Regions from separate parts of the Arthrobacter sp. efr-133-TYG-104 genome, predicted to be linked through region 2. Evidence: riboswitches for the same ligand, from Rfam matches in the RefSeq annotation. Region 2 holds a riboswitch; each other region holds the start of a gene.
The links. A riboswitch is a leader RNA that binds a small molecule or an ion and turns the genes downstream of it on or off. The one in region 2 is predicted to bind thiamine pyrophosphate.
Positions count from the first base shown of each region.

Region 1: linked by a shared signal. The riboswitch ahead of thiO (glycine oxidase ThiO) and the one ahead of thiC (phosphomethylpyrimidine synthase ThiC) in region 2 are both predicted to bind thiamine pyrophosphate.
Region 3: linked by a shared signal. The riboswitch ahead of QRN04_RS17900 (ECF transporter S component) and the one ahead of thiC (phosphomethylpyrimidine synthase ThiC) in region 2 are both predicted to bind thiamine pyrophosphate.

Region 1 is NZ_JARVTA010000012.1:72,520-82,586, forward strand. It holds gene QRN04_RS10550 (MarC family protein) at 1-472, shown strand, start outside; gene QRN04_RS10555 (DNA-methyltransferase) at 410-1,336, opposite strand; gene QRN04_RS10560 (DEAD/DEAH box helicase) at 1,345-2,988, opposite strand; gene QRN04_RS10565 (RNB domain-containing ribonuclease) at 3,221-4,732, opposite strand; gene thiE (thiamine phosphate synthase) at 4,800-5,483, opposite strand; TPP riboswitch at 5,510-5,626, shown strand; gene thiO (glycine oxidase ThiO) at 5,619-6,899, shown strand; gene thiS (sulfur carrier protein ThiS) at 6,896-7,132, shown strand; gene QRN04_RS10585 (thiazole synthase) at 7,136-7,963, shown strand; gene QRN04_RS10590 (cytochrome c-type biogenesis protein) at 8,091-8,393, opposite strand; gene QRN04_RS10595 (DUF3107 domain-containing protein) at 8,454-8,678, opposite strand; gene QRN04_RS10600 (TetR/AcrR family transcriptional regulator) at 8,729-9,463, opposite strand; gene moeB (molybdopterin-synthase adenylyltransferase MoeB) at 9,470-10,067, shown strand, end outside.
Region 2 is NZ_JARVTA010000006.1:56,757-66,823, forward strand. It holds gene QRN04_RS05935 (glucose-6-phosphate dehydrogenase) at 1-130, opposite strand, end outside; gene ffh (signal recognition particle protein) at 161-1,741, shown strand; gene QRN04_RS05945 (alpha/beta fold hydrolase) at 1,787-2,509, shown strand; gene thiC (phosphomethylpyrimidine synthase ThiC) at 2,492-4,315, opposite strand; TPP riboswitch at 4,284-4,391, opposite strand; gene QRN04_RS05955 (amidohydrolase family protein) at 4,453-5,553, shown strand; gene QRN04_RS05960 (VOC family protein) at 5,632-6,519, shown strand; gene QRN04_RS05965 (hypothetical protein) at 6,647-7,084, shown strand; gene rpsP (30S ribosomal protein S16) at 7,321-7,743, shown strand; gene QRN04_RS05975 (RNA-binding protein) at 7,745-7,987, shown strand; gene rimM (ribosome maturation factor RimM) at 8,115-8,669, shown strand; gene trmD (tRNA (guanosine(37)-N1)-methyltransferase TrmD) at 8,670-9,470, shown strand; gene rplS (50S ribosomal protein L19) at 9,748-10,067, shown strand, end outside.
Region 3 is NZ_JARVTA010000037.1:25,103-35,169, forward strand. It holds gene QRN04_RS17890 (energy-coupling factor transporter transmembrane component T family protein) at 1-318, opposite strand, end outside; gene QRN04_RS17895 (ABC transporter ATP-binding protein) at 315-1,919, opposite strand; gene QRN04_RS17900 (ECF transporter S component) at 1,919-2,539, opposite strand; TPP riboswitch at 2,614-2,750, opposite strand; gene QRN04_RS17905 (NUDIX hydrolase) at 2,868-3,557, shown strand; gene QRN04_RS17910 (DUF4235 domain-containing protein) at 3,620-3,880, shown strand; gene mnhG (monovalent cation/H(+) antiporter subunit G) at 3,877-4,269, opposite strand; gene QRN04_RS17920 (MrpF/PhaF family protein) at 4,259-4,537, opposite strand; gene QRN04_RS17925 (Na+/H+ antiporter subunit E) at 4,534-5,100, opposite strand; gene QRN04_RS17930 (Na+/H+ antiporter subunit D) at 5,097-6,677, opposite strand; gene QRN04_RS17935 (Na(+)/H(+) antiporter subunit C) at 6,674-7,174, opposite strand; gene QRN04_RS17940 (Na+/H+ antiporter subunit A) at 7,171-10,067, opposite strand, start outside.

The DNA of each region.
Region 1 (10,067 bases), on a different contig from region 2:
TCTGGTAGCCACGGGCGTCATTGTGCTCTTTGCCATTTTCGGGCAGTCGATCCTGAACTACATGCACATCTCGTTGGCCGCCCTTCAAGGGGCGGGCGGCTTGCTGCTGGTTCTGATTGCCTTGCAGTTGCTCACGGGGTCCACCAGCGGCGAGGAAAACGCCGCCAAATACAAAAATGTGGCGTTCGTGCCCTTGGGAACCCCGCTGATGGCCGGGCCCGGAGCGATCGTGGCGGTCATGGTTTTCGTGCAGCAATCCCACGAGGTCTCGCAATACCTTGCCGTGGGATTGGGGATCGTGGTGGTGCTCGCCTCGCTGTACCTGGCCATGCGGTTCGCTGGACTGGTTCAGCGGGCCCTGGGCGAGAACGGCGTCGAACTGGTGACCAGGATCGCTGGTCTGTTGCTCTCAGCCATCGCCGTGCAAATGATTGCCAACGCCGTGCAGGCGTTCGTCAAAAGTGCTGCTTGAAACCGCTGGATGGAAGGCTGCTTTGGCGCCCAGCCGTTTGCGCATGACGTCGATCGCCTGTTCATTTTGGTCGACGCAGACGAACTTCCGTCCCAGTTTGGCCGCCACCGCGCCCAAGGTTCCTGATCCTGCAAAGAAGTCCAGGCACCAGTCGCCTTCACGGCTGGAGGCCGAGACGATCCTGCGGACCAAACCTTCGGGCTTCTGCGTGGGGTAGCCGGTTTTCTCGCGGCCCGTCGGCGACACAATGGTGTGCCACCAAACGTCCGTCGGCAGCTTCCCCAGCTCGCGTTTGGCTGGCGTGACGAGCCCCGGGGCCATGTACGGTTCCCGGTCGACCTCCGCGTTGTCGAAGTGGTACCTGGCCGGGTTCTTGACGTACACGAGGATGTTGTCGTGCTTGGTCGGCCAGCGGTTCTTGGCGCGGGCGCCGTAGTCGTATGCCCAGATGATCTCGTTCAGGAAGCATTCCCGGCCGAAGATGGAATCGAGCATCACCTTGGCGTAGTGCACCTCGCGGTAATCGAGGTGAAGGTACAGCGTGCCGTCATCGGCCAAAAGCCGCCAGGCTTCCAAGAGCTTGGGTTCCAGGAACGACCAGTAGTCGCTGAACGCGTCGTCGTAGCTGTGCAGGGCGCCCTTAATGGTGTCGTAAGAGCGACCCTTGAACCCGACCCGGTCGCCGTCGCCGTCCGCGTTGCGGACCATCCGCGTTTCCTGTCGGCGTTGGACCCGCCCGGTGTTGAAGGGCGGGTCAACATAGATGAGAGTGAAGGCGCCGTCCGGCAGGGTTGGCAGGAACTCCGCGTTGTCCGCGTGCACCACCAGATTGCTGCCGTCCGGCGCCCAAACAGTGTCAGTCATTGAGGACTTTAGGCCTCGGAGTTGCCGGACTGGGTGCCTGCGGATTCACCGGAAACCACTTCACCGTTGCGGCGGCGCGTGCGCGTACGGCGTGCGCGTACCGGCTTTTCTGCGGCGTCCCCGGAAACCGGTGCCTCGGCGGCAGCTGCCGCTGGAGCGGCTTCGCCTTCGGAGGTACGACGACGGCGGGTGCGGTTGCGTCCGGCATCGCGGCCCCGGCCGCCGTCACGCCCGCCGTCGCGGCCCGAACCGCCCGAGCGTGAGTTCTTCTTGCCCGTTTCCCCGAGGTCCTCGAGAACTTCCGCATCCACACCGGCAAGAACCCGCTTGTTCCGCGGGAGGCGGCCCTTGGTGCCCTCGGGAATGTCCAGGTCCGAGTACAAGTGCGGCGAGGAGGAGTAGGTCTCGACAGGCTCGGGAACGCTGAGTCCCAAGGCCTTGTTGATCAGGCCCCAGCGGGGCATGTCGTCCCAGTCCACGAACGTGACGGCAGTGCCCTTGTTGCCTGCGCGGCCGGTCCGGCCAACGCGGTGCAGGTAGATCTTTTCGTCTTCCACGCACTGGTAGTTGATGACGTGAGTGACGTCGTCGACGTCGATGCCGCGGGCGGCGACGTCGGTAGCGACGAGGACGTCCACCTTGTTGTTGCGGAAGGCCCGCAAGGCTTGTTCGCGCGCGCCCTGGCCGAGGTCACCGTGAATGGCTGCCGCAGCGAAGCCGCGGTCCACCAACTCCTCGGCGACCTTCGCTGCGGTGCGCTTGGTCTTGGTGAAAATGATGGTTCGTCCGCGGCCGCGGGCCTGCAGGATACGTGCCACGACCTCGGTCTTGTCCATGCTGTGCGCACGGTAGATGAGCTGGCGGATGTCGCGCTTGGTGAGGCCCTCGTCGTCGGGATCGGCTGCGCGGATGTGGGTCGGCTTGGTCATGTAACGGCGGGCCATCGCGATGACGGGGCCGGGCATGGTCGCCGAGAAGAGCAGGGTCTGGCGAACCGCGGGGGTGCCGGCGATGAGTGTCTCGACGTCGGGAAGGAAGCCCAGGTCCAGCATTTCGTCTGCCTCGTCAAGGATCACCATCTTGACGTTCTTCAAGCTCAGGTGCTTCTGCTTATAGAGGTCGATCAACCGGCCGGGTGTACCGACAACAATCTCGACGCCCTTTTGCAGCGCGTCCACCTGGGGCTCGTAGGCCCTTCCGCCGTAAATCGTCGCGATGCGTGCATTGCGTTGGCGTGAGGCGGTCTGGAGGTCGTTGGCAACCTGGACCGCGAGCTCACGGGTGGGGACGATCACCAATGCCTGCGGTGCGCCGGGAACTGCGAGCTTGGAGTAGCCCGGGTCATCGCGTCCTTCAACCCGTTGCAGGGCAGGGATGCCGAATCCCAACGTCTTTCCGGTACCCGTTTTGGCTTGGCCGATGATGTCGTGGCCGCTCAGGGCCACGGGCAAGGTCATGGCCTGGATGGGGAAGGGATGCGTGATTCCGGCGTCGGCCAAAGACGCGACGATGTCGGCGCGGACGTTGAAGTCGGCGAATGTCTTCTCTTCGATCTCGTGGGGCGTCTCGGTGGAGACGATGGTTTCCTCGGGTTCGAGAATTTCGGTGCCGGTGGAGTCGGTGAGGACTTCATGGGTATGCAATTCACTCACAGGGAGTTTCCTTATTCATTTAGGCATTGGCGCTGCATGCTCAACGGGGGCAGCGAAGCCGTTACCGGAGCACGAACGGGCGCACATGCAATTCCAGTGGAAGCCGATCGCGGGCTATCTAGTTACTGGCACTGGTGACCAGCCGGTATATCTCAAGATCGCGTAGGGGCGGGCTTGTTGAGTTCAAAATCATCTGAATCAACGACCGGGCATCCATTACTACTGGCTCAGTCTATCCTCTGGCAGCCTCAAAGCCCGGATCGTTCGTTCCATGGCTTGGCGGGAGCAACTCGAACCTGATCTCGCGATTGGCAATGTCGGCCTGCGTTAGGCGCACCCTGACTTTGGTCCCTGACTCCATTTCACCGTCGCATCGGGCCGTCACGGCCGGATCCGCGATCTGGACGAGGCCGGAAGGGCCGTTCCCGTTGCCATTTCCGTTTCCGTTGCCTGCTTTGGACCCCGAGATCACCACAGCATCGAATTCCTGGCCGATGAGGTTTGCCACGAGCGCCGCCTCTACAGTGTCAACAGCCAACCGTTCGAGCCGGCCTGCGAGCTGGTCCGAGGTCGCCATGATCTCCGGCAGCGAGGGGAGCGCTTCACGGGCCCAGGCCGGGATTTCCCGCTTGTTGCTGAGGGCCTCGCAGATGACCAGGACGAATCTGTCCACGAGCCTACGGAGGGGCGCCGTGGCGTGGGCATACGGTGCGCCGATGGCCGCCTGGAGGACCTCTGCGGGAACATCGCCGTCGAAGGGAGTGTAAGCGGCCCCACGGAACAGGGAGCCGGCCGAATGGAGGATGGCCAACTGCTTGGGGTCGCTTGCGTCAAGGGTCCGCAGATACTCGCCATAGCTCACCTGGCCGTCCCAAGGCTTGCCGAGGGCCTGTGTTTGCCTCCTGAAATGCAGCAGCGAGCGTTCGTCCGGGGCCGGCATGGTCCGCAGGATCCCCACCTTGCCTGCCAGCATCAGTTGCGCAGCAGCCATCCCTGTCATGAGGGAAATCTGCGCGTTCCAGTCTTCCACCGGCAAAGAGGGGGCCGCTACGATCTTGTACCCGCCGCCGTCGTTCGCTTGGACGATTTCCTGTTCGGGCATGTTCAGGCTGGCCCCGCCACGCAACCGTTCCAGTTCCACCCGCTTGAGGCCGACCTCTTTGAGCAGTTGCAGCGTAGCGGGTGCGGTCCCGGCGTCGATCTGTTGCTGGACGCCGTGGTAGTTGAGTTTGGCCCGGCTCCGGACCGTGGCGCGATCCACCGTGACACTGACGACGTCGGCCGCTTGGTCGAGTGCGAAGTTCCACACGAAAGCCCCGCAGTCCTGTCCCTCGAGCAGACTCCCGGCCTGTTCGCTGATGATTTCCGGGTGCAGTGGAATGCGTCCGTCCGGTGCATAGAAGGTCTGGCCCCGGTGCCGGGTCTCCGCGTCAAGGGCGCCGCCGGGCACGACGAAAGAGGGCACATCGGAGATGGCGTACAGGACCTTGTAGCCGTCTCCGGCACGGTCGATGAACAGCGCTTGATCGAGGTCGGTGGAGGTCGCGGGATCGATGGTGACGAACGGAACATCCCGCATGTCCGCTGCCGGCAGCTGGTGGTTTTCCACCGCTTTCCGGGCCTCGGCCACAGCCGCATCCGGATAGGGGCCCGGCAGTTCCAATTCGGTTCGCAGCGCGGCCAGCGCCGCAGCGAGCTGGTCTGTCGGGTCGATGACGTTGGGTGCTATCCGATGATGTGACACGAAAGTCAGGTTAGCCCGAAACGGGCCCGGAGTCTCGAAACCGGTGCACCGTCAATTTGGTGTGCGGTTAAGCGGCGTCCAGCGCTTCGATCAGTGACTTGGCTGCCGTCGTCGGATCATTGGCTTCGGTGATGGCGCGGACGACGACGACGCGGCTGGCCCCCGCGGCCACCACGTGTTCCACGTTGTCAAGATCGATGCCGCCGATCGCGAACCAGGGCAGCGGTTCGTTCCGCCCGGCCTTCTCCTCCACACGCTTCACGGCTTCTGCGGCATATGTGACCAGCTCCAGTCCGACGGCGGCACGGCCAGGTTTGGTCGGCGTTGCCCAGACCGGGCCGACACAGAAATAGTCCAAGGCTGCCGTGCTCGCAGAAGCGTTGATGGCCGCATCGATCTGTTGGGGATCGTGGCTGGAAAGGCCGATCGCTGTGTTGCCGCTGAGAAGCCCGCGGGCAGCATCCAAGGGAAGGTCTTTTTGCCCGATATGGAACACGGGAGCCCCGGAAACACTGGCGACGTCCGCCCGGTCGTTCACGGCCCATAACCGGCCGTGACGCTCGGCAACCGAACGGAGGATCGCAAGTTTTTCCAGTTCCTCGGCCGCTTCCAGGGTCTTATCCCGCAGTTGGATGATGTCCACGCCGCCCTGGAAGGCCGCGTCCACGAAGTCTTCAAAGTCGCCCTGCCGCGCCCGCGCATCAGTGCACAAGTAGAGGCGGGCAGAGGCAATGGCTTGGTGCTGGGTCATGGAACCACAGTAGTTCCTCTAAACTGGGCACGTACTGCGGGAGCCGGAAAACGTCATATGACCGTCCGGCTGAGAGGGCTTCAGCGCCGACCGCTTGACCTGATCCGGCTAGTACCGGCGTAGGGAAGGAAACAGATGGCAGAATCCAGCCACATCCCGGGCGGCGAAGGGCCCCTGCATGCCGACGTCGCCGTGGTCGGTGGGGGAGTCATCGGCCTGGGCATCGCCCACGAAGCCCGTCGACTCGGCCGCTCGGTGGTACTCATCGACCCCCGCCCCGCTACCGGGGCGACCTTTGCTGCCGCCGGAATGCTGGCCCCGGTCAGCGAATTGCACTACCAGGAGGAAGCCCTCCTGGAACTTATGCTCGAATCCTCCCGCTTGTGGCCGTCGTTCGCCGCCGGCCTCTCTACAGCGGGCGGGAGCACCGGTTACCGCACGACGTCGACCCTTGCAGTGGGCGCGGACGCGGCGGATCGTCGTGCGCTGATGGATCTCCGCTCCGCGCAGCTCGCCGCCGGCCTGGCGGTGGAACCCATGGCCTTGCGGCAGGCGCGGGAGCGTGAGCCGCTGCTGAGTCCACATATTTCCTGCGTCTTTGATATTCCATCCGACCATCAGGTGGATCCACGGAAGCTGGCGGCCTGCCTCCTGGCCGGGCTGGCCAGGCATTCACCGGCAGACACCACCTGGGTGGCCGGAGCTAGAGACGGATTCGGGGCGGCGTCCGCAGCAACAGGCCTGATGCAGGACGGCGAACGCGTCACCGGCGTCCAACTCGACTCCGGATCGGTTGTTGTGGCGGAAGAGACGGTGCTGGCCAACGGGCTGGGCGCCCGGCAGTTCCCCGGACTCCCGGACGGGCTGGCACTGCCGCTGCGTCCTGTGTATGGCGACATCCTCAGGCTTCGGGTACCGGAGCACCTCCGGCCTTTGGTCACCTCAACCATCCGGGGAGTGGTCCGTGGCGTGCCCATTTACATCGTTCCCCGGGACGATGGAACGGTGGTCATTGGGGCGACACAAAGAGAAGACGGATTATCGTCGGGCACCGATGCCGTCTCCGCCGGCGGTGTGTACCAACTCCTGCGGGACGCCCAAGCACTGGTTCCGGCGGTGGCCGAACTCGAACTCCTGGAGGTCACAGCCCGCGCCAGGCCGGGCACCCCGGATAACGCACCGCTCCTTGGGCGCGTCGCCGGCTCCAAGGGTGACATTGAAGGGCTGGTCATCGCCACCGGATTCTTCCGCCATGGTGTCCTCCTGACACCAGTCGCCGCCAAGATAGTGGGCCGATTGCTTGATGGCTTCTCGGACCCCCGCTGGTCAATCTTCCGGCCCGACCGGTTCGATCCGCAGCGATCTGCCCTCACGCATTCTGAAAACACTCAAACGCTCAACCTAGGATCGGCATGAACATCAAACTCAACGGTGCAGACCACGCCGTCGCGGAGGACGCCTCCGTTAGCACGCTCGTCACCGCCATCACAGGGCGGGTCCTGGACCACCGCGGACAGGCTGCCGACGGAGGCAAGCTCGGTGTCGCCGTCGCCCGTAACTCCGAAGTTGTGCCCCGCAGCCAATGGGCTGCAACGGCGCTCGCCGATGGGGACGACGTAGAACTTGTTACCGCAGTCCAAGGAGGCTAAAGCATGACAACGGCATCAACCGCAGCGCAGGAAACAACAGCAGCGCCGTCTTCCGGCGATCACGATCCCTTGGTAATCGACGGCGTCACGTTCGGCTCACGCCTGATCATGGGCACAGGGGGTGCGCCCAGCCTGGACGGGCTGGGCGCCGCCCTTTTGGCTTCCGGCACGGAACTGACCACTGTCGCCATGCGGCGGTATTCCCCAGCGGAAACCGGCTCGCTGTTCCAACTCCTGGTGGACAACAACATCAAGGTACTGCCCAACACGGCAGGGTGCTTCACGGCAAAAGATGCCATCATGACAGCGGAGCTGGCCCGTGAGGCATTGGAGACCGACTGGGTGAAACTGGAGGTCATTGCCGATGAGCACACGCTGCTTCCGGACGGCGTGGAGCTCGTGGACGCCACCGAACAGCTGGTGAACCGCGGCTTCAAAGTCTTTGCCTACACCAATGACGATCCCGTCCTGGCCCTGCGGTTGGAGACGTTGGGAGCCACAGCCGTGATGCCGCTGGGTGCTCCCATCGGAACGGGCCTGGGCATCCTGAACCCCCACAATATTGAACTCATTGTTTCCCGCGCGTCCGTTCCCGTGGTCCTCGACGCCGGCATCGGGACAGCCTCGGATGCGGCGCTCGCCATGGAACTAGGCTGCGATGCTGTCCTCCTGGCCACAGCCGTCACCCGGGCCCAGAATCCGGTGCAGATGGGCGCGGCGTTCAAACACGCAGTCATGGCGGGAAGGTTGGCGCAACGCGCCGGCCGCATCCCCAAACGTGAACATGCCCTCGCGTCATCGGCCATGGAAGGCCGGGCCGAGTTCCTGTAGAGGCGCCGAAAAGTGTTTAAAGGTGCTCAATAGCGGAGGGCCATCACCCATAAGGTGATGGCCCTCCGCTATTGAGCTGAACCGGGGCTAGATTAAGCTGAAGCGGCTGGATCAAGCCGAAGCGCGGCTAGAGCCGCAATGCCCGGGTGAGCGCAGCAGTGTCGAGCTTGGTCCGCGTACGTCCCAGGAAGATCGCCACGGCAACCGCGGCGATGGTTCCCAACACGATAGGCCCGACCCAGGGAATCCACGTCAGGCCCGGCTGGTAGCCCCAGCCGACGCTGATGAAGATGATCCAGGCCAGGGCCCCAACGGTGGTCGCGATGCCGGCCGGCAGCACAGTCCCGTATCTACTGTGACGCTTGTCAGCTCCCCACACGATGAAACCAGCGGCAATGGTAGCCAAGACCACGATGACGAGGGAAAGCATGGGCGCTCCTTGTGGGACTGCTGCTGGGTAGGACTGCTGCTGGGTAGGACTGCTGAGCTTCTAGAGTGCGCCGAAGCCGACGCGGCGGACCTCTTCAGCTCCAATTTCGACGTACCCCAAGACGTTGCCGGGGACAATGATCTGGCGGCCCTTCTCATCCGTGAGACGGAGCTCTGAGCCCTTGGACACTGCCTCGGCCACAATCTTGGCCACAGAGTCAGCATCGAGGGCCGATTCGAGTACGATTTCGCGGCCGACGTTCTGAATGCCGATCTTTACTTCCACAGCAAGGCCTCCAAGCCAATCAAGTGTTAGGTCTGTCTTCTATTTGTAGCCTAGGACTCTTTAGGGAAACGACTGATTCCGCGCCAAGCTAAACGATAGATCAGGTCGCTGGCCACATCGAGGTCCAGGTTACCGTCGGTTTCCAGCCAGTACCGGGCGCTGACCTGCGCCATGCCGGCGAGCCCACGCCCGAGGAGCTGGGCCTCCAGGGGAGGCAGTTTGGTGTCTTCGGCGATCACGTGCGCGACGGCGTCGGCAAAGGTCTTGTTGAACGTCTCCAGGCGCGAACTGACATCGGGATCGTTGATGAGGTCCGATTCGAACACCAAACGGTGGGCTTGGTCGTCGTCGGCAATGAACCTGTAGTACGCCCGCATGACGGCCTTGACGCGCTCTTTGTTATCCGTAGTGGAGTTCAGGGCGCTGAGCATGAGCTCGGTCAGGGTAGCCAGATGGCTGTCCAGGAGCGCCATGTACAGTTCGCGCTTGGACGGGAAGTGCTGGTACAGGACTGGCTTGCTGACGCGAGCTGTCTCTGCGATCTCATCCATGGCGGCCCCGTGGAAACCGTTGGACACAAAAACCTCCAGGGCGGCGTTGAGCAACTGTGCCCGACGTTCGTCCCTTGGCAACCTGGGTGACCGGGGCGATCCTGCCCGGTCCGGCTTCGCTGCTGCCCCATCGTTTGCCCGTGTGCCGTCAGCCACAGTCAGCCGCCTTTCCCTTGCAGTTATGACCACTCTACCGGTGGGTAATATGACCGGGCGGCTTCGGCGGGCATACATTGGGGTATGGCCTCAATTGTTGCTGCCCACTCCGCTGCGCCCGCTGTCCTGCCACCCCTAGTTGAACCGGCCGCCGGGCTTACGCCGGCCGAGGTTGAGCGATATTCGCGCCATCTCATCATTCCGGAAATTGGCGCTGTAGGCCAACGCAGGCTCAAGAACGCCAGGGTCCTCGTCATTGGCGCGGGAGGGCTTGGCTCACCCGCATTGTTGTACCTGGCCGCGGCGGGCGTAGGAACCTTGGGAATCGTTGACGACGACGACGTTGACCTCAGCAACCTGCAACGGCAAGTCATCCATGGCGTCAAGGATGTGGGGACCCCCAAGATCGAGTCCGCGCGCAAGGCTATCGCCGAGCTCAACCCCTTGGTCAACGTGGTCACCCACAATGTTCGCCTCGATTCCTCCAACGCGCTGGAGCTGTTCGCCCAGTACGATCTCATCCTCGATGGCGCGGACAACTTCGCCACCAGGTACCTCGTGAACGACGCCGCAGCCATTCTCGGCAAGCCCTACGTGTGGGGATCCATCTTCCGCTTTGACGGCCAAGTGAGTGTCTTCTGGGCCGAGCACGGCCCCAGCTACCGGGATCTTTATCCCGAGG
Region 2 (10,067 bases):
TGTCGGTCACCTTGCCAGCATGCCATCTTGCAGGCCCGGCTTGGTACCCTAGATAGTCGAGTCCCGTAGTTGAGACATATTTGTTGGGGCAAGAATCGTCAAGACTATGGCGTGCCGCATTGGCCGCCATTCGTAGACCATCGAAAGAAGTGCACGGCGCGTGTTCAATTCACTCTCTGACCGGTTGACAGCAACCTTCAAGAACCTTCGTGGCAAGGGGCGGCTCTCGGAGGCCGATGTCGATGCCACCGTCCGGGAGATCCGCCGCGCCCTGTTGGACGCGGACGTTGCCGTATCTGTGGTCCGTGAGTTCACATCGCGCATCCGCGAACGTGCACTCGGTGCGGAGGTCTCTGGTGCCCTGAACCCCAGCCAGCAGATCGTCAAGATCGTCAATGAGGAACTCGTGGAGATCCTTGGCGGCGAAACCCGGCGTATCCGCTTGGCCAAGACAGGCCCCACGGTCATCATGCTCGCGGGTCTCCAAGGTGCGGGTAAGACCACCCTTGCCGGCAAGCTGTCCAAGTGGCTCAAGGCCCAGGGCCACAGCCCCCTGCTGGTCGCTTGCGACCTCCAGCGTCCCAACGCCGTAACCCAGTTGCAGGTAGTTGGCCAACGCGCCGGTGTCCCGGTGTTCGCACCACACCCGGGCGCCACGTCCGAGCTTGAGCACCCGGCCGGGGACCCTGTTGCTGTCGCCAAGGCCGGCGTCGAAGAAGCGCGCCAGAAGCTGCACGACGTCGTCATTGTTGACACCGCCGGGCGCCTCGGCGTCGACGCGGAGATGATGGACCAGGCCCGCCGGATCCGCCAGGCGATCATCCCCAACGAAGTCCTGTTCGTGATCGATTCCATGATCGGCCAGGACGCCGTCAACACGGCACTGGCGTTTGACGAAGGCGTTAACTTCACGGGCATTGTCCTGTCGAAGCTCGACGGCGATGCGCGCGGCGGCGCGGCGCTGTCCGTGGCATCCGTTACCGGCAAGCCGGTGATGTTCGCATCCACCGGTGAAGGCCTGGATGACTTCGAACTCTTCCACCCGGACCGCATGGCTTCGCGCATTCTTGACATGGGCGATGTCCTCACGCTCATCGAGCAGGCTGAGAAGGCCTGGGACAAAGATGAAGCCGCGAGGATGGCGAAGAAGTTCGCTGACCAGGAAGACTTCACCCTGGACGACTTCCTGGCCCAGATGCAGCAGATCCGCAACATGGGTTCCATGAAGAAAATGCTCATGATGATGCCGGGCGCCCAGAACATCCGTCAGCAGTTGGAGAACTTCGACGAGCGGGAAATCGACCGGGTCGAAGCCATCGTCCGCTCCATGACTCCGCACGAGCGGGTAGCCCCCAAGATCATCAACGGTTCGCGTCGTGCCAGGATTGCCAAGGGCTCGGGCGTGCACGTTTCCGAGGTCAATGGTCTCTTGGAACGTTTTGGCCAAGCCCAGAAGATGATGAAGAAGCTTGCCCAGGGCGGCGGGATGCCAGGGATGCCCGGCATCCCCGGTCTTGGTGGCCCAGGCGGCGGCCGTAAGGGCGGCAAGAACGCGCCGAAGAAAAAGCCGCGTTCAGGCAACCCGGCCAAGGCGGCCCAGGAACTGCGCGAGGCTGAGGCCAAGCGGGCCAACGCATCCGCAGCAGCACCTACCGGCGCCGCTTTCGGTCAGAACATGGCAGACTTCGATCCCTCTTCGCTCAATCTTCCCAAGGGTTTCGACAAGTTCCTGGGTAAGTAATCCGGTACATCACTGGATGTCCGGGCCGTGGAATAGGCTGATCGAATGCATAAGCAGCGCGTAGTCTTCGTTCACGGCTTGGGCAGCTTTGGGGCAGCGGCATGGCCGAAGCAGCACGGCATGGCTTTGGCTTATGACGCACTTTTCCTGCGTCGGCACGGTTTTGACGCCCGTGCCGAACCGCTGGCCTCTGACGTCGCGGCAGATGTCGCCATCCTCATCAACGCGTTGAACGATGCCGGTGGGGGCCACGTCGTTGCACATGAGCAAGGCGCCATTTCCGCCATGGTGGCGGCAATTGAACGGCCTGACCTGGTGTACTCGCTTTCGCTGGTTGAGCCGGCCTGCTTGTCACTGACGGCGGAACTCCCGGCCACGGCCTCCCACAGGGCGCTCATGGAGCCGCTGTTCGAGGTGCGGACGCAACTGAACGACGTCGATTATCAACGCGAGTATTTTCGGCGGGCATTCTCTGCCGAAACCGGTGAAGTGGACACCCCGGAGGCCTTGCGCGCTGCCCGGAGGCTCAGGTTGCAAGCACCGCCCTGGGAAGCGCCCCTGCACATCGTTCCCGGGGTTCCTACCTTGGTCCTCACCGGTGGCTGGGAGCCGTTGTATGAAGAGATTGCTGGCTACCTGCGGGAGACCGGTGCCCTCCACCGCGTAGCGGCAGGCGGGCACCGGCCCCAGGATTCCATCGACGGCGACCGTGTCATCCGGTCCTTCGTCGCGGACGTCGGGCGGGCAATGTCAGTTCAGGCGTCCTGAGTCGTCGCCTGCCGCGGAAGGCACTTCAAGTTCGGGCAGATAAACCTTCCCACCCGCAGCAAGGAATTCCTGGCTCTTTTCGCGCATCCCGGCGTAAATTCCCGCGATGGCTTCCTGTGACTGGGCTGAGCCGAATTCATCGCGGATGTCCTGGCTGATTCGCATGGAACAGAACTTGGGGCCGCACATAGAGCAAAAGTGGGCGGTTTTTGCCGGTTCCGCAGGGAGGGTTTCGTCGTGGAAGGACTCTGCCGTGACGGGGTCCAGGGACAGGGCGAACTGGTCCCTCCACCGGAACTCGAAGCGTGCCTTGGAAAGCGCGTCATCCCGCTCGCTGGCCCCTGGGTGGCCCTTGGCAAGGTCAGCGGCGTGGGCAGCGATCTTGTAGGTGATCACACCGGTCTTTACGTCGTCCCTGTTGGGCAGCCCAAGGTGTTCCTTGGGGGTCACGTAGCAGAGCATCGCAGTGCCGTAGCGGGCGATTTCGGTGGCGCCGATGGCGGAGGTGATGTGGTCGTAACCCGGCGCGATGTCCGTGACCAATGGGCCCAGTGTGTAGAACGGCGCGCCCTTGCAGAGTTCCTGTTGGCGCTCAACATTTTCGCGGACCAGGTGGAAGGGGATGTGTCCGGGGCCTTCCACCATGACCTGGACATCGAACTCCCACGCGCGGTGGGTCAGTTCTGCCAGCGTGTCCAGTTCCGCGAACTGCGCGGCGTCGTTGGCATCGGCGATGGAGCCGGGGCGCAGACCATCACCGAGGGAGAAGGCGACGTCGTACTTGGCGAAGATCCCGCACAGCTCATCGAAATGGGTGTACAGGAAATTCTCCTGGTGGTGGGCCAGGCACCACCCTGCCATGATCGAACCACCTCGGGACACGATGCCTGTGACGCGGTCCGCCGTCAGCGGCACGTAGCGCAGCAGGACGCCGGCATGGATCGTCATGTAATCCACACCTTGTTCGCATTGCTCGATCACCGTATCGCGGAAGATTTCCCACGTCAGTTTGTTGGCTTCGCCGTTGACCTTTTCCAGTGCTTGGTAGATGGGCACCGTTCCGATCGGTACCGGGGAATTGCGGACGATCCACTCGCGGGTCGTATGGATGTCATCGCCCGTGGACAGGTCCATGACGGTGTCCGCACCCCACTGGGTGGCCCACTGCAATTTGTCTACTTCGTCCCTGATGGAACTCGTGACTGCCGAGTTTCCGATGTTGGCATTGATTTTCACCAGGAAAGCCTTGCCGATAATCATGGGCTCGGACTCGGGGTGGTTGATGTTGCTGGGGATGATGGCACGCCCGGCTGCAACTTCACTCCTGACAAGTTCCACGTCGCAGTTTTCCCGAAGCGCCACGAACCGCATTTCCGGGGTGACGATTCCTTGCCGCGCGTAGTGCATCTGCGTGACGGTCCTGCCCTCGACGGCGCGGCGGGGCACAGGTTGCGTGCCCTTCCACTCAGCCGAGGCCGCTCCGCGGCGAACGGCGGACTTCCCGTCGTCGAGCAGGTTCCGGCCACGCCCGGAATAGACTTCCGTGTCGCCCCGGGACTGAATCCATGGGGCCCTGAAGGGTTCAAGACCCACCACTGGGTCACTGCCAGGACCCGCCGTGCGGTATACCCGCAAGGGAGGGTTGGGGTCGCCGTTGGGAGAGGACTCCAGTGCGATCTCGGTGACGGGGACCCGGATGTCGTGCGCGGGATCCTCAAGATAGGCCAGCGAGTGTGACTGGGATTGGGCAGGGTTGTGCTGTGTTTCGGTGTTACTCAAGGGACTGCTCACTTCCTTCGCCGGCATTACCCGGACAGGTTCAACGGTCGCAGACTGCATCAGTCCGATCTCAGCCCCTGCAGGGGCACCCGTGTGGTCGTAGACGAAGCTATCACAGCCTTAAGGGACGTCCCAGCCCTGTGGGTCCGGACTAGGCTTTTGCCATGGCCAACATCATCGAATTCTCCGGACCCGTCCTTGTCTCGGCTGACGAGGAACGGCGAGGGCTGTGGTCAGTGGATGGCCAGCTGACTTTTGACCGGCCTTCCGCCCCGCCGGACGCGGTGTTGGACGGTTGGGTCCTGCCGGGATTCGTTGACGCCCATTGCCACATTGGGCTGGGAGTGGGCGGGGCGGTTGATGAGCAAACCACGCTCGCCCAGGCCCAGGCGGACCTCGACGCCGGGACGCTGCTGATCCGTGACGCCGGATCGCCAACCGATACCCGCTGGGTCCAGCAACGGGAGGACTTGCCTCGCTTGCTGAGAGCTGGCCGGCACATCGCCCGGAGCCGACGCTACCTGCGGGGCTTGGGCCATGAGATTGAACCGTCCGAACTTGTCGAAACAGTCCGCAAGGAGGCACGCGACGGCGATGGCTGGGTCAAGCTCGTTGGTGACTGGATCGACCGGGACATGGGGGATCTAGCGTCCTCTTTTCCTGCAAAAACCGTCAAAGACGCCATCGCTGCAGCCCATGACGAAGGAGCCCGGGTCACAGCCCATTGCTTCGCCGAGGGCACCATCGATGAGATGCTCGACGCCGACATCGACTGCATCGAGCACGCCACGGGGCTACTGCCGCGGCACATTCCCCGCTTGGTGGAGCAATCCGTTCCGATCGTCCCCACGTTGGTCAACATCGCGACTTTTCCCGATATCGCAGACCAGGCAGCAGCTAAATTTCCTGCGTACGCCCAACACATGGTCCGGCTGTGGGAGCGGAGGCGGGAACGTGTGGCGGAAGCCTTCGAAGCGGGGGTGGCGATTTATACCGGCACTGATGCGGGCAGCGTTATCAAGCACGGCAGGATCGCGGATGAGATGGCGGAACTGCACGACGCCGGCCTTCCGCCACTGGCCGTCTTGGAGGCTGCAACGTGGGGCGCGCGGAGATGGCTCGGGGCCCAGGGCATTGCGGAACGTGCCAGTGCCGACGTCGTCGTGTGCGATGCCGATCCCAGGCGCCAACTGGACACCGTTTCATCGCTTCGGCACGTAGTGCTAAGGGGAAACATCGTGTTGAGGCGAAACGCCGGTCTTTAGGAATAAATTGAAGCTTCAAGTAATTTAGAAAGATAGAAGGTGCCTAAAGGGCGGCAACCTCGGAACCAGGAGCTTCACATGAGCACATCATCAACCACAGGACCATCCAACCAGGATCTCCTTCCAGCGGAACTCACCATGGGCACCGTCATGCTCAAGGTGGGCGACATGACGCTCATGAGTGACTATTACCAGCGCGCACTTGGCCTGGAAGTTGTGGCGGAGCAGGATGGCGGCCTGTACCTCGGCCGCGTGGGCAAGCCCGTGGTGCATCTGGCGCCCGCGTCGGGGCTGCTCCTTCCCGGCCGTGGCGAGGCAGGGCTCTTCCACACTGCGATTCTCTTCGAAGACCAGCCTTCGCTGGCTGCCACCATTGCAACCGCAGCCGAGTATGAGCCGCGGGCATTCGTGGGCAGTGCCGACCATCTGGTGAGCGAAGCCTTCTATTTCACCGATCCCGAGGGCAATGGCATTGAGCTCTATTACGACAAGCCGCGCGAAGTGTGGCAGTGGGACGGCAAGAACGTGGTGATGGACAATGTCGCCTTGCCGCCACAACGATTCCTTCAGCAGCACCTGAGCGAGGCGGCGGTGACGGGGCAGCGGCAGGCTGCCGCCGGCGTCGGGCATGTCCACCTGCAAGTAGGCGACGTCCAGACCGCGCAGGATTTCTACGTTGGGACCCTTGGTTTCGAACGGACCGCCGGCTGGCACGGCCAGGCACTGTTCGTCTCCGCCGGTGGCTATCACCATCACATGGCCATGAACGTTTGGAACAGCAGGGGCGCCGGACCGCGCAAAGATACCTTGGGGCTGGGCGAAGTACTGATCGAAGTGCCGGCGAATGATGACGTCGCAGCCCTGGCTGATCGGCTCAAGGTGGCCGGAATCGACCATCACCACACGGGCTCCGAGCTCCGTTTTGACGATCCTTGGCGGAACAAGCTGCGCGTCGCTGTTCGCTGAGCCAAGCGTCAGCCCATGGAGGGGGAGGGTGCTCCGCACTGCATTAGGCTGGGCAATGACGTCACCGGACTCCGTGCGGGCCGGATGTCGTCGCCCCGTCAGCACGAACGAATGAGAGTACTCTCCCATGGGCTTTGCCGAAATATTTGTAGCCACCCACGCTGAAGCACTCAAGCGCGCCGCCGCCTTGGACCGGGGAGCTGAAGCTGCCGGTCCCGCCGTCAGGATCAATGGCATCACGGATTTTGAGGTTGAGCAGTTGGGCGACCTTGCCGGCCAGGCCGTGCATGCTGCTGGGGCCGACTACGAACTCGCGCTCGTCGATGTCACCAGCGACGCACTTCTGGGCGTTCCGGAGGCCATGGTCAAGGCCCTCGCTGAACTCCTCACTTACGAGAACGAAGGCGATGGCAATGTCCTCGATGACGTTGCCGTGGCTTGGGCCGAGCAGGATGACATGCCTTTCGACGCCGCCGCATCGCGACAATACGTCCAGCAATTGGCGGCCCTGGCTACTGATGTCGAAAAGACCGATCGTGCCGGTCTCTATGTATGGTCCGTCTGAGCGGCTGTCTCTCCCGAATTAGCGACTTTCAGCAGGCTGTAGTGACCAATCACACATGGCCGTCTGAGGCCTAAGTCGTAATCGTTCCGGTCATCTGGCACAATAGACAGGTACTCGATCGGCGCGGCCCCTCTCTCCGTGCTCGTATCTTGTCCTTCGAACCGTCAAGTATGGCCCGCCCCACGGGTGCAGAACGTCGGGTTCAACTCTTTTCAGAAACAGGAGTGACCACAAAAGTGGCCGTAAAGATTCGCCTTAAGCGCTTCGGTAAGATGCGCGCACCGTACTACCGCATTGTCGTCATGGATGCCCGCGCCAAGCGCGATGGCCGTGCCATTGAAGAAATCGGCAAGTACCACCCCACCGAAGAGCCGTCGTACATCGAGGTCGCTTCCGAGCGCGCCCAGTACTGGCTCTCCGTTGGCGCCCAGCCCACTGAGCAGGTTGCAGCGATCCTCAAGATCACTGGTGACTGGCAGAAGTTCAAGGGCCTGCCGGGCCAGGAAGGCACCCTGAAGACCAAAGCTCCGAAGGAAGCCTTCGTAGCACCGGAGAAGGGTTCCGTTATTATCCCGGAAGCCATCACCAAGAAGGCCAAGAAGGACGAGGCCGCTGAGGCTCCGGCCGAGGCTGAAGCAGAGACCACCGAGGCTGAGTAAGTTGCTGGCAGAAGCGCTCGAGCACTTGGTTCGTGGGATCGTTGACAGCCCTGAGGATGTCAAGGTCAGCGCCAAGAACAACCGCCGCGGGGAGTCCCTTGAGGTGCGAGTTCACCAGGAGGACCTCGGACGGGTGATCGGCCGTCAAGGACGCACAGCACGCGCACTGCGCACTGTGGTTGCGGCTTTGGCCGGTGGCGAGCAGGTCAGGGTCGACGTCGTCGACACCGACCGTCGCCGGTAACGCGCTCAGCACTGCTTGTCTTAAGTCCGGCCCCTTCACCGAATATGGTGGAGGGGCCGGATTGCTTTATCCCTAAAGTCATTACCGTGGCCCCGGCGGCACGGCATACAAGAATTCAGAGGAACCCATGCAGCTCCAGGTTGCCCGGATCGGCAAGCCCCACGGCATTCGCGGCGAGGTAACGGTGCAGGTACTGACCGACGCTCCTGCTGAGCGTTTTGTCGCTGGAACCGAGTTCGTCGTGGAGCCGGCGTCCGCCGGTCCGCTGACCATCCGCAGTGCCCGATGGAACAAGGACATCCTCCTGCTCGGTTTTTCGGAGATCGCCGATCGGAACGAAGCTGAGGCCATCCGTGGCGCGAAGCTCTTCATAGAGACCGAAGAGCTCGACGGCGACGATGACGACGAAGGCTGGTACGAGCACGAGCTCGTTGGCCTGGAGGCGCGTGTTGGACCTCGGGTGGTCGGCAAAGTTGCCGCCCTCACTACTTTGCCGGCCCAGGACCTCCTGACGGTCACGACGGAGGACGGCAAGGAAATCCTCATTCCCTTCGTCGATGAAATCGTGCCCGAAGTGAACGTCGAGGACGGGTACATTGTGGTGACCCCGCCTGATGGCCTGTTTGACATCAACAACGAGACAGGTGAGGAGCCCGGAGACGCTCCCGGGGATGACGCCTGAATGAGGATCGACGTCGTCAGTATCTTTCCGGAGTACCTGGCCCCGCTGGAGCTCTCGCTCATAGGCAAGGCTCGCCAGGACGGTCTCTTGGAGCTCAACGTTCACGACCTTCGCAGCTTCACAACCGACCGGCACCGGACCGTGGATGACACACCATATGGCGGGGGTGCCGGTATGGTCATGAAGCCCGAGCCCTGGGCCCAGGCGCTCGAATCCGTGGTCCGGGCAGGCGATGGCTCCAAGCCGGTACTGATTGTTCCTTCGCCCGCTGGGGAGCGCTTCAACCAGGCGCTGGCCTACGAGCTTGCCGAGGAAGAGCAGCTTGTCTTCGCGTGTGGCCGCTACGAGGGCATCGACGAACGTGTCATCGATTGGGCACAAGACCACTTCCGGGTACGTCCGGTCAGCCTTGGCGATTACGTGCTTAACGGCGGCGAAGTGGCTGTGCTTGCCATGGTCGAGGCCATCGGACGACTATTGCCCGGGGTTGTCGGCAACCCCGAATCACTCATTGAGGAGTCCCACTCCGATGGCCTATTGGAGTACCCCGTGTACACCAAGCCGTCAGCGTGGCGTGACCACGATGTCCCGGCCATCCTGCTGAGCGGGAACCACGGCAAGATCGCCCAGTGGCGCCGGCACGAGCAGTTCCGCCGCACAGCCGAGCGGCGGCCGGACCTCTTGGCGGAATACGACGCCGGTTCCTTGAGTCGCGCGGACAAAAACGCACTCGCCGAACTGGGATACGACGTCGTTGATGGCCGCCTGCGGTCCCGAGCTGGCGGCGAGACGGACAACTAATCCCGAGGCGCCGCCGTCGAGCCTTTCGTTCGAGCGGTGTCCGAGCAGCCGGTTGGCCGGATGCTCCGTCATATGGCAGAATTAACCCTTGTGTCTGCTGGGCTGACACCTGCCACAGGGGGAGTTCAGCCAACAGTTGGACAACCGGCGACGCTAATCAGTAGCGGCACCGGTCACAAAGAATCTTCGGCGGAGATTTCCGGTAGGCCTTCGTGCCCCGGGCTTGTCCGCCGTAACCCAAAGTGAATGACCTGTGGCGTTCACCAGGAGTGGATTAATGCATATCCTCGATAGCGTAGATGCAGCCTCGCTGCGTAGCGATGTTCCGGAGTTCCGCGCGGGCGACACTCTCAAGGTTCACGTGAACATCATCGAAGGCAAGAACTCCCGTGTCCAGGTATTCCAGGGCTTCGTCCTGGGCCGCCAGGGTGACGGCGTGCGCGAAACCTTCACCGTGCGCAAGGTTTCCTTCGGCGTCGGTGTAGAGCGTACCTTCCCGGTACACTCCCCGATCATCGACAAGATCGAGGTCGTCACCAAGGGTGACGTCCGCCGCGCCAAGCTTTACTACATGCGTGCACTGCGCGGTAAGGCTGC
Region 3 (10,067 bases), on a different contig from region 2:
CTCAAGGGAACCCTCGCTGATTGACCAGATTCCGACGTCGAGCAGTACAGCGCCGCGGTCCGCTGCCACGATCGCTGTACTCCAGCCGCCGATGGCTGCCGCTATGACGAGCGGCCAGGCACGATGCCACAACAACCGAAGGGTGAGGCCAGCCAGGGGGAAGAGTGCGAGCTCGGCCACGATGGCCGTCGATGCCGAAACCCAGTCGATGGACAGGGCCAACACCATCGAGACCAGGAACACGGCCACGAACTTGGCCAGTGGATTTGCCCGGGTCAGCACGGCGTGACTGCCCTGCATAGTCAAGGCTTCCCTCATGCTGCACCGGCTTCCTGGCGGCTTTCCCGGTCCTGCGGCACTGGGCCCAACCGCAATTCGGTACCACCTAGGACGGAGCTGAATTCCTGGTCGTGGGTGACCGAGACCACGGCCGTTCCGGCGTCGAGCAGTTCTGACAGGAAGGAGGCAAGCTCCGCCCAGGTGTTCGCATCCTGGCCGAAAGTGGGTTCGTCGAGCACCAGGACCTTGGGGTGCGCGGCCAACACCGTGGCCACGGACAGCCGGCGCTTCTCCCCGCCGGAGAGAGTGTACGGGTTGGCGTCAACGAGGTGGGTGAGCCTTAGCCGCTCAAGCAATTCGTCCACGCGTTCCTGTCCGTGCCCCAGGTGCTTCGGTCCAAACATGAGCTCGTCCAACACCTTCCCCGTGACGAACTGGTGCTCAGGTTCCTGGAACACCGTTCCGATGCGGGAGATCAGCTGCTCGGCCTTCCACCTGAACGGATCAAATCCCGCTCCCTGGGAAAGCTCGACGGCGGCACTCACCTTGCCGCGCACCGGCGCCAGAAGGCCGGCCAATGTGAGGGCGAACGTGGACTTCCCGGCCCCGTTCGGACCCATGATCGTCAGGGCTTGTCCGGACCTGACCTGCGCAGTGATTCCAGACTGCACAGGGACGGGCGGGATGCTCTTGAAGCCACGGCGGCGGGGCTTTTCGCGGGAAACAGCCAGGTCCTGTGCCGCTAGGAGGAGTTCTGCTGCCGCCGGCTCAGAGTGACCCGGCTCCGAGTGTCCGCTGCGCCGCGCCCGGGCAGGGGGCACGTATCCCGGTACCCACACGCCGGCGGCCATGAGCATGGAGCGCTGTTCGGACAACACTTTGCCGGGGGAACCGTCCGCGAGGACTCCGGGAGCAGCTGACTTCCCGGGTGCGGCTGAAGTCCCGCTGGAGCCCGGTTGAAGCACCACCACCCGGTCTACGAGGTCTTTCCACACGGACACCCGGTGCTCTACCACCACCAAGGTTGCGCCGGTCTTATCAAGGCAGCGGCGGACGGCGTCGCGCACTTCCAAGACCCCTTCGGGATCGAGGTTGGCGGTCGGTTCGTCCAAGAGAATCAGGCCGGGCCGCATGGCCAGGATGCCTGCGAGGGCAAGGCGTTGCTTCTGCCCGCCGGACAGCGCCGCCGTCGGGTGATCAAGGGCCAAACCCGCACCAGCCGCGGTGCGCAAGCCGACGTCGTCGAGTGCTTCATGAACGCGGGCCCATATCTCCTCCCGGGGCACGCAGAGGTTCTCCGCGCCAAAGGCGACATCGTCACCCACACGGGAGAGGACAACCTGCGTTTCGGGGTCCTGCTGCATCAAGCCTGCCCGGCCCCGCTGGGCGCGGGGCGCAACGCCGTCGATCAGCAGCGAACCCGTCTCATCCGAGTCGTCTTCCTCATCACCCAAGACCCCGGCTAGGGCATGCAAAAGCGTGGACTTGCCCGCGCCTGAGGGACCCAGCAACAGCACGCGCTCCCCCGGTTCGATCCGGAGGTCAAGGCCTTGAATGGCCGGCTGGGGCCGCCCGGCATGCCGCCAACCCCAGCCCTCGGCCAGGATGGCGGCAGGCCGCGCGTCGTAGGTGGAACCCATCAGTTGAAGACGGGCTCCGAAGCCGCTTTGCGCGACGCGAACGAGCTCAGCACGCCCGTCGTCGCAAGGCCACGGGTGGCGAGCCACGACAGTGCGCCGGCAATGATCGCGCCGGAAACGGTGGTGAAGATGATGTACGTCAGCTTGTCGAGTGCTTCGTAGGCGATGTTCCAACCCCACGGCAGGAAGCAGTCGTTGAGGCCGCAGAACAAGCCCGCGCCCGCTCCGGCGAGGAGCGCCGTCGGCAGGTTGAACTTCTTGTAGCGGAAGGCCGCGAAGATGAGCTCGGCGCCGAGGCCTTGGAGTACGCCGGAGATCAGCACGGTGGTGCCGTACTGGGAGCCCATGATGAGCTCGCTGGCTGCTGCCACGGTTTCGCAGAACAGCGCCGCGCCCGGTTTACGGATGATGAGTGCTCCCAAGACCGCCGGGATCATCCAACCGCCGGCGATGATGCCGGTCAGTGGAGGATACGTTGCGTCCAGCGGGATGGAGATGATTGCGGCGCCCTGGTCCCAAGCCCAGAAGATCACGCCGCCGGCGATGGCGATAAGGGCCGCCACCACGATGTCTACTACGCGCCAGTTGTAACTGGTCTTTTTCACGTTTACCGTGGTCATTTTTTCTGCCTCCTGAGGTTTACAGGAGGGGAAAGCACCTGGGTCCCAGCGGCCTGCGCCGCCCTGATCCGGACACTTTGAGAAGCTCGACTCCCTTGCGCCGGTACTAACCGGATCAGGTTCGAGGGTCTGCGGCTGTCCGCACTCTCAGCGCCCTCGCGTCACCTGCATCGCTGCAGGTTACGACGGCGGCGCTCCCCTGTCGTTTTGAATCTGCCCTTGTGGGCTGGTTCAGTTTACACCTGCGTTGCGGGGCCCGCTCTCCATGATTACGACGACGTTTGCCCTGCGCAGCGGGCCTCGCAACGAGACCTGAGAGAATGACTCAATGACCAACGTTCCGCGGCACACGATTCCGACCGAAAATGGTGCCCCGGCAAAACCGCGCCTCGCCGCGAGCGTCATCTTGCTCCGCGACGCACCAGGTGGCTTGGAAGTCTTTGTCCAGCACCGGGTCAGCACCATGGATTTCGCCGCCGGCATGGTGGTCTTCCCAGGTGGGCGTGTTGACGCGGCGGACCACCACGGGTGGAACTACCCAGCGGACTTGTTGGCGAGCCATGCCGCGGACTGGCACTTGAGCTCCATCAGCGAAGACCCCGCACTGGAACACAAGATGGCCGGCACCATCCTGGCAGCAGCCATCCGTGAGGTCCAGGAGGAGTCCGGACTAACCCTGGAAGCCGCGAATCTCCGGCCATGGGCCAACTGGATCACACCCACAGACATGCCCAAGCGATTCGACACTTTCTTCTACGTCGCAAAGCCGGCCGCGGGAGCTGACCCGCGGCACCAAACAACGGAGGCGTGGCAGTCCTTGTGGATGCCGGTACAACAGATCCTGGAAGCCGAGGCAGCACACAGCCTCAAGCTCATGCCGCCCACGTTCTTCCTGCTCAAGGAAATCGCCGGTTTCGGCTCGGTGGAGGCTGTGTGGTCAGCAGAGCACGACGTCATTCCAGTCCTCGCCGGGCCCGGTTCCCTTGCCGCGTTCCTCAAGGCCCACGCCGGGCCCTAAGGGACACGACGGGAAGCCGCAACGAACGGTGCCGCTCCTGCCGTTGCCATTAGGCTGGGGGCATGAACCTCTTATTCAAGCTAGTGGGTGCCGGAGTCAGCCTCGGAGCCGGCTTCGTCGGAACCAAACTCGTCAACAAAGGATGGGAAAAGGCCACGGGAAACAAGCCGCCCACAGGCAATGACGACATGGAGACCAGCCTTCGTTCAGCCCTGACGTTCGCGCTGATTTCAGCATTCGTGAGCACGCTCATCCAGGTTCTCGCAAGCAGGGGCACCCAGCACGCTATCGCCCGGTTCGCCAAGACCCAGGACATCGTCTAGGCATCGGGAGCGGCGCGCTGGATTTCCGCGGCCCGCTGGACCACTGACTCCAGCTCGTCCTTGGTCAGCAACTCCCGGTGACCGTGCTTTGTCCGGTACGCCGAGCGGCCCACCATATGGGCTGAGACCGGCACGGTCAGCAGCTGGAAGATCCACGCGACCAACAGCACAGGCCACACCCACCACGTCCTCATCTGCAACCCGATCGCGGCCAGCATCAGGAACAGGCCCAAAACCTGGGGCTTGGTGGCGGCGTGCATGCGGCTCATGAGGTCAGGGAATCGCAGCAGCCCAATGGCGGCGCCCAAGGACATGAGGGCGCCGACCACCAGCAATACAGCGGTCACGCCGTCGATCACGGCGTCCACACCGGTGGCGTCAGGAGTCATTGCTGCGGTCCCTTCGTTCGGCCACGAAACGGGCAACGGTTACTGACCCGACGAAACCGATGATGGCCAAACCCACCAGGAGCATCAGGTTGTTCAGGTGTCGGTTAACGGCCATGTCCACCGCCAGCGCGGCACCCAGGATGGCCAGCAACACGTCAGAGGCCAGGACCCTGTCCAGCAAGGACGGGCCGATGGCGATCCTGATGATGGCCCCGGCAGCAGCCAGTCCCAAAATCACCGCCGTGGCAACGAGCACGATGTCCTTCATGCCTTCAGCCCTCCCGTTCTTGCAGCCCGTTCCACGTCCAGCGCATCCACTTCCTCCCGGGTGCCCATGATCCGGATCAAACCCGCCTCGATGTTTTGCACATCACGACGGGTCTTCGCAATGTCGTCTTCGTTGTAGATGCTCAGGGCGTGCAAGTACAGCGTGGACGTCGACCGGTCCACGTCCACCACCAGCGAGCCGGGGATCAGCGAGATGACGTGGCCGGTGGCCGTCACCATGAGGTCAGAATGGCTCCGCAACGGAACAGCGACGACGGCGCTGCGCACCTTGGGCCCTTTGGCGACGGCCAGGTACAGCACCAAGAAGCTCGCCGCCGCCACTTTGGCCAGGAAAACGACGGCGAAGGCCCCGGCCCTCACCACGTTGAACCTCCCGCTCAGCTCCACTTGCGGTAGGTAGAAGAGCTTGGCGACCACAATGGCGATGACGGCGCCGAACAACAAATTGCCGGGGCTGAAGTCCCGCCAAAGTGCCCCCCAAACGATCACCAACCAGATGAGCAGGGGCAGTTCCTTGCGGAACGCGATGGGATTCCGACTCATTTGGCACCTGCCGTCCGGGGCAGGGGGACCCGCAGCGGCGGAACCTGGACTGAATCGCCCAGGACGGAGTGGATGTAGGCTGTACGGTCCAGCATGATCCGGGCGGATCCGTCCGCAACCTTGAAGAGTGGTCCGGCGAACAGGGTCAATGCGACTCCAACGACTACCAGGGCCACCGTGGATCCGACCATGGTTCGTGGAAGGACTCCGATGTTACCTGGGGTTTTGAGGACCTCGGCGGGGTATTCGGCGTCCTCCGGTCTCCGCCAGAAAGCCCTGTTCCACACTCGGGCTATGGCAAGCAAGGTCAACAGGCTGGTGACCACCCCGCCCACCACCAGGGCGATTGCGAGCGGGGTTCCAAGTTCGACGCCGGCCTGCATCAGGCCGAGTTTGCCGAGGAAGCCCGAGAACGGCGGAATGCCGGCCAAGTTCATTGCAGGAACGAAGAAGAGCAACGCGAGCAGTGGTGAAAGTTTGGCCAGGCCACCCAAACGGTCGATGGATGAGCTGCCCCCGCGACGCTCTATCAGCCCCGTCACCAGGAAGAGGCTGGTCTGCACCGTGATGTGGTGGGCCACATAAAAGACAGCGGCACCCAGCCCAGCCACCGAACTCATCGCCAAGCCAAACACCATGTAACCGATGTGGCTGACCAGCGTGAAGGAGAGGAGTCGTTTGATGTCGCTCTGCGCTAAGGCGCCAAGGATTCCCACCAGCATGGTCAGCAGCGCCACCACCATCAACGGAACATTGAGGGTGTCGCCGGGAAAAAGCAATGTCTCAGTGCGGACCATGGCGTAAACGCCCACTTTGGTCAGCAAGCCGGCAAAGACTGCCGTCACGGGGGCAGGCGCTGTGGGATACGAGTCCGGAAGCCAGAAGGACAACGGGAAGACGGCTGCTTTGATGCCGAACGCCACCAGCAGCATCACGTGCAACAGGTTCTGCGTTCCCTGGTCCAGCGCCGCCAACTTAATGGCCAGGTCCGCGAGCGTCACGGTTCCCGTGGCCCCATAGATCATGGCAATGGCAATAAGGAACAGCACCGATGACACCACGGAAACCACCACATACGTGACACCCGCACGGATGCGTGGGCCGGTACCGCCGAGCGTCATCAGGACATAACTGGCCGTCAGTAGGATTTCGAAGCCGACGTAGAGGTTGAAGAGGTCGCCGGTGAGGAACGCGTTGGACACTCCAGCTACGAGGATCAGGTAGGTGGGGTGGAAGATCGAGACAGGCGCCTCTTCGTCGCCGTCGGCCATGCCTTGTCCCGTGGCGTAAACCAGGACAGCCAGGCTGACCACGCTGGAGACCACCAGCATCAGCGAGGAGAACTGGTCCACCACCAAGACCACGCCCCAAGGGGGAAACCAGCCGCCGAGGGTCACTGACGTTGTGCCGCCATTCCACACCGAGGCCAGCAGAACACATTCAAGCAGCAGCGTGGCGCTGAGGACGCTGATGCTGACGGCCCGTTGGGCTGTGTGGTGCCGGATGAGCATAAACGTCAGTGCCGCACCGAGGATGGGCAGGAGGACAGCGAGCGGTGACAGGGTGGCCAGGTTCACGCGTTGCCTCCTTCCTGGGTGGTGGATGAATTGGGGGTTTCCGTGGCGTCCGGTTTGTTCCGGTTTTCCGCACTGGGGGGAATCAGGGCGAACTCGGTAGTTTCCGGCGGGACCACCGCGTCATCCTCGGCGTCGAAACTCGGCGTCTTGGCCACGCGGCGGTCCTCGAGGTCGTCTTGGATCTCGTCCTGCCGGGCCAAGAGCCAGGTCCGGTAAATGATGCCCAGCATGAAAGCGGTCACGGCGAAAGAGATGACGATCGAGGTCAGGATCAACGCCTGCGGCAAGGGGTCGTTATAGGCATCGGGTTTGGTTTCCCGGCTGTACAACGGCGCCAAGCCCGCGTATCCGCCCGTACTGAGGATGAGGATGTTGGTGGCGTTGGCCAGCAACATCAACCCCAGCAATACCCGGGTGAGGCTGCGCTCAAGGATCAAGTAGATCCCGCAGGCGTAGAGGACGCCCATGATGATCAGCAGGGTCAGGTTGATGCTCATGCGTGGCCCTTCCCGGTGGCCGCGATTTCGGCGGCTTCGGCAGCTTCGGCGGAATCGGCGGCGTCGTTCTCGGCGAGCGGTGCATCCGCTCCTTCAAAGTGCTCGTCGATTTCAGCACCAAGGCTTCGGAGGACGTCCAGTGCCAGGCCCACCACCACGATGTAGACGCCGATATCGAACACGGTGGAGCTGACGAACTTGATGTCGCCAAAAACGGGCAGCCAAAACTCGATTATGGCGCTTTGGAACACCTGTCCGCCAAGGAACAACGGCACCAGACCGGACGCTGCCGCCGTCGCAAGTCCCGTTCCCAAAAGGGTTCCGGCACTGACCGTGGCGGCCTCGCTCAACTCGAAGCGCCCGCCCGCCAAGTAGCGGATAGTGAGGGCCAACCCGGCTGTCAGGCCCCCGGCGAAACCGCCGCCCGGGAGGTTATGGCCTGCCAGGAGCAAGTAGATGGAGAAGACGATCATCGAATGGAAGATGAGGCGGGTCACTACTTCGAAGATGATCGATCGCCGTTCAGGTGCCAAGGTCCTCCCCGCCACAAGCCACGCGTCACGGCTGACATCGCTGAATTTCCGCGCCACCGCCAGCGTTGCGCTGGCGCGGGTACCACGGTCGACGCCGGTCCGGCGCCCCACGCTGCCTTCCGGAACCGTCTCGGAGGTCTTAATCCGCTCGCCCCGGCTTCGGACGAAAATCAGGCTTGCAACGCCAGTCGCGGCAATGGCCAGTACGGAGATCTCCCCGAAAGTGTCCCAAGCCCGGATGTCCACGAGCGTCACATTGACCACGTTTAGGCCGCCACCGCCTTTGTACGCCAGTTGCGGGAAGTCCAGTGAAACGGGCGTCGCCACGCGCGCACCCATGGCGTAAATGGCCACGAAAATCATGGTGATCCCAAACGCAGCGCCAATGATCACTCGAATCACCCGCAGCCGGCCTCCGGTCCTGTCCCGTAGCCCCGCAGGGAGGCTTCGCATGGCCAGGACGAAAGCCACGAGCACGATGGTCTCCACGAGCATCTGGGTCAGCGCCAAGTCCGGCGCTCCCTGGAAGGCAAACATGAGTGCTATGCCGTAACCGGTGACGGACACCATGAGGACCGCGAGGAAGCGCTTGTTGGCCCGGACCGCTGCCAAAGCACCCACCACGATTCCAATGCCCACCACAATTTGGAGCGGCGAGTTGGGGTCCACCAGGTAGATGTTTCCGGGCAACGGCTTGTTGGCCATGATCAGCGCAGTCAGCGGGACCGCGAAGGCAACGGTCAGGATGACGGCCAGGTAGAAGTACAGCGATCCGCGTTGGGTGCGGCCCGTCACCCAGACTGCGACGTCGTCCAAAGCACCAATGGTGTTTTGGTAGGCGCGGTCGCCGTCGATCCACGGGGGAATCCTGCCCTGCACACGGTCAACCATGCGGCGGCCGTAGAACATCGCGGCGCCGAGGGCAAAGGTGACTGCGGTGAGGCCCAACGCGGGGGTAAAGCCGTGCCACAAAGCCAAGTGCCCGGCGTCGGCTGTCTCCTGGCCTTGGGCGTGGCCCTGGGCAAACGTCGCAGCGTAGGGCTGGATCCACGAATCTAGCGGATCCGGCCACAAACCGTAGAGGACCGTCAGGAGGCTGAGGACGGCGGGGGCCGCCAGGAATGCTGGTTTGATGGGTTTGAACGGTGTGGGCTCCACGCCGGGCTTGGTGGCGAACGCGCCCCACATGAAGCGTGCGCTGTAGGCAAAAGTGAGGATCGAGCCCACCACGAGCCCCACCAAAATCAAGAGGCTCCATGCCGGTGCCTCATGGCCGTTGGCGTAGTGGACGAAGACTTCGAACACAGATTCCTTGGCCACAAAACCGGCCAGCGGTGGAACACCGGCCATGGACGCAGCAGCAATTGCGGCCACCACGCCCAAGGCCCGGGAAGACCTGAAAACGCCCGACAGTTTGCGCAGGTCCCGTGTTCCGGACTGGTGGTCGATGATGCCCACCACCAGGAACAGGGTTGCTTTGAAGAGTCCATGGGCCAACAGGAGCGCTAAACCTGCGAGCGCGGCGTCTGGCTGGCCCAGTCCCACAACCATGGTCAGGAAGCCGAGTTGGCTCACCGTTCCGTAAGCAAGGATCAGTTTGATGTCGGTTTGGCGCAGGGCCCGGTACCCACCCACGAGCATCGTTGCCAGGCCCAGGCCAAGGACCAGCGGCAGCCAGCAGGGGGATTCCGAAAAACCGGGTGCCAGCCGCGCCACGATATAAATGCCGGCCTTCACCATGGCAGCAGCATGCAGGTAGGCGCTCACCGGAGTGGGCGCGGCCATGGCTCCCGGCAACCAGAAGTGGAAGGGAATGAGTGCCGACTTGGTCACGGCTCCGGCCAGGACAAGCACGACGGCGGCCGTCAGCGCGCCTTGCATGGGGCCGTTGAGTAGTTCTCCGGCACGGTCAAGGATCGCCGAGATCCGGTACGTCCCGGCAGCTTGGCCCATGATGACGAGCCCCACCAGCATCGCAAGTCCGCCGGCGGTTGTAACTATGAGGGCTTGAAGGGCCGAACGCCGTGCCGCAAGCCGGGTGCGGGCGTATCCGATGAGGAGGTAGGACAGGACAGTTGTGAGCTCCCAAAAAATGAAGAGCATCAAAAGGTCATCAGAGGTCACCAAGCCGAACATGGCACCGGCGAAAGCCAACAGCTGAGCGCCGAACCCGCCCAGATCGGGGTCTTCGTTCTTGAAATACCGGGCGCAGTAAACCAGCACCAACGAACCGACGCCCAAGATCAGAAGGGACATCACCCACGCCAAGGGGTCCATCCTGAAGGCCAACTCGACGTGGAGGCTGGGTATCCACGGAAGCAGCTCTTCTATGCCACCGCCGGAATATACGGCTTGGTACT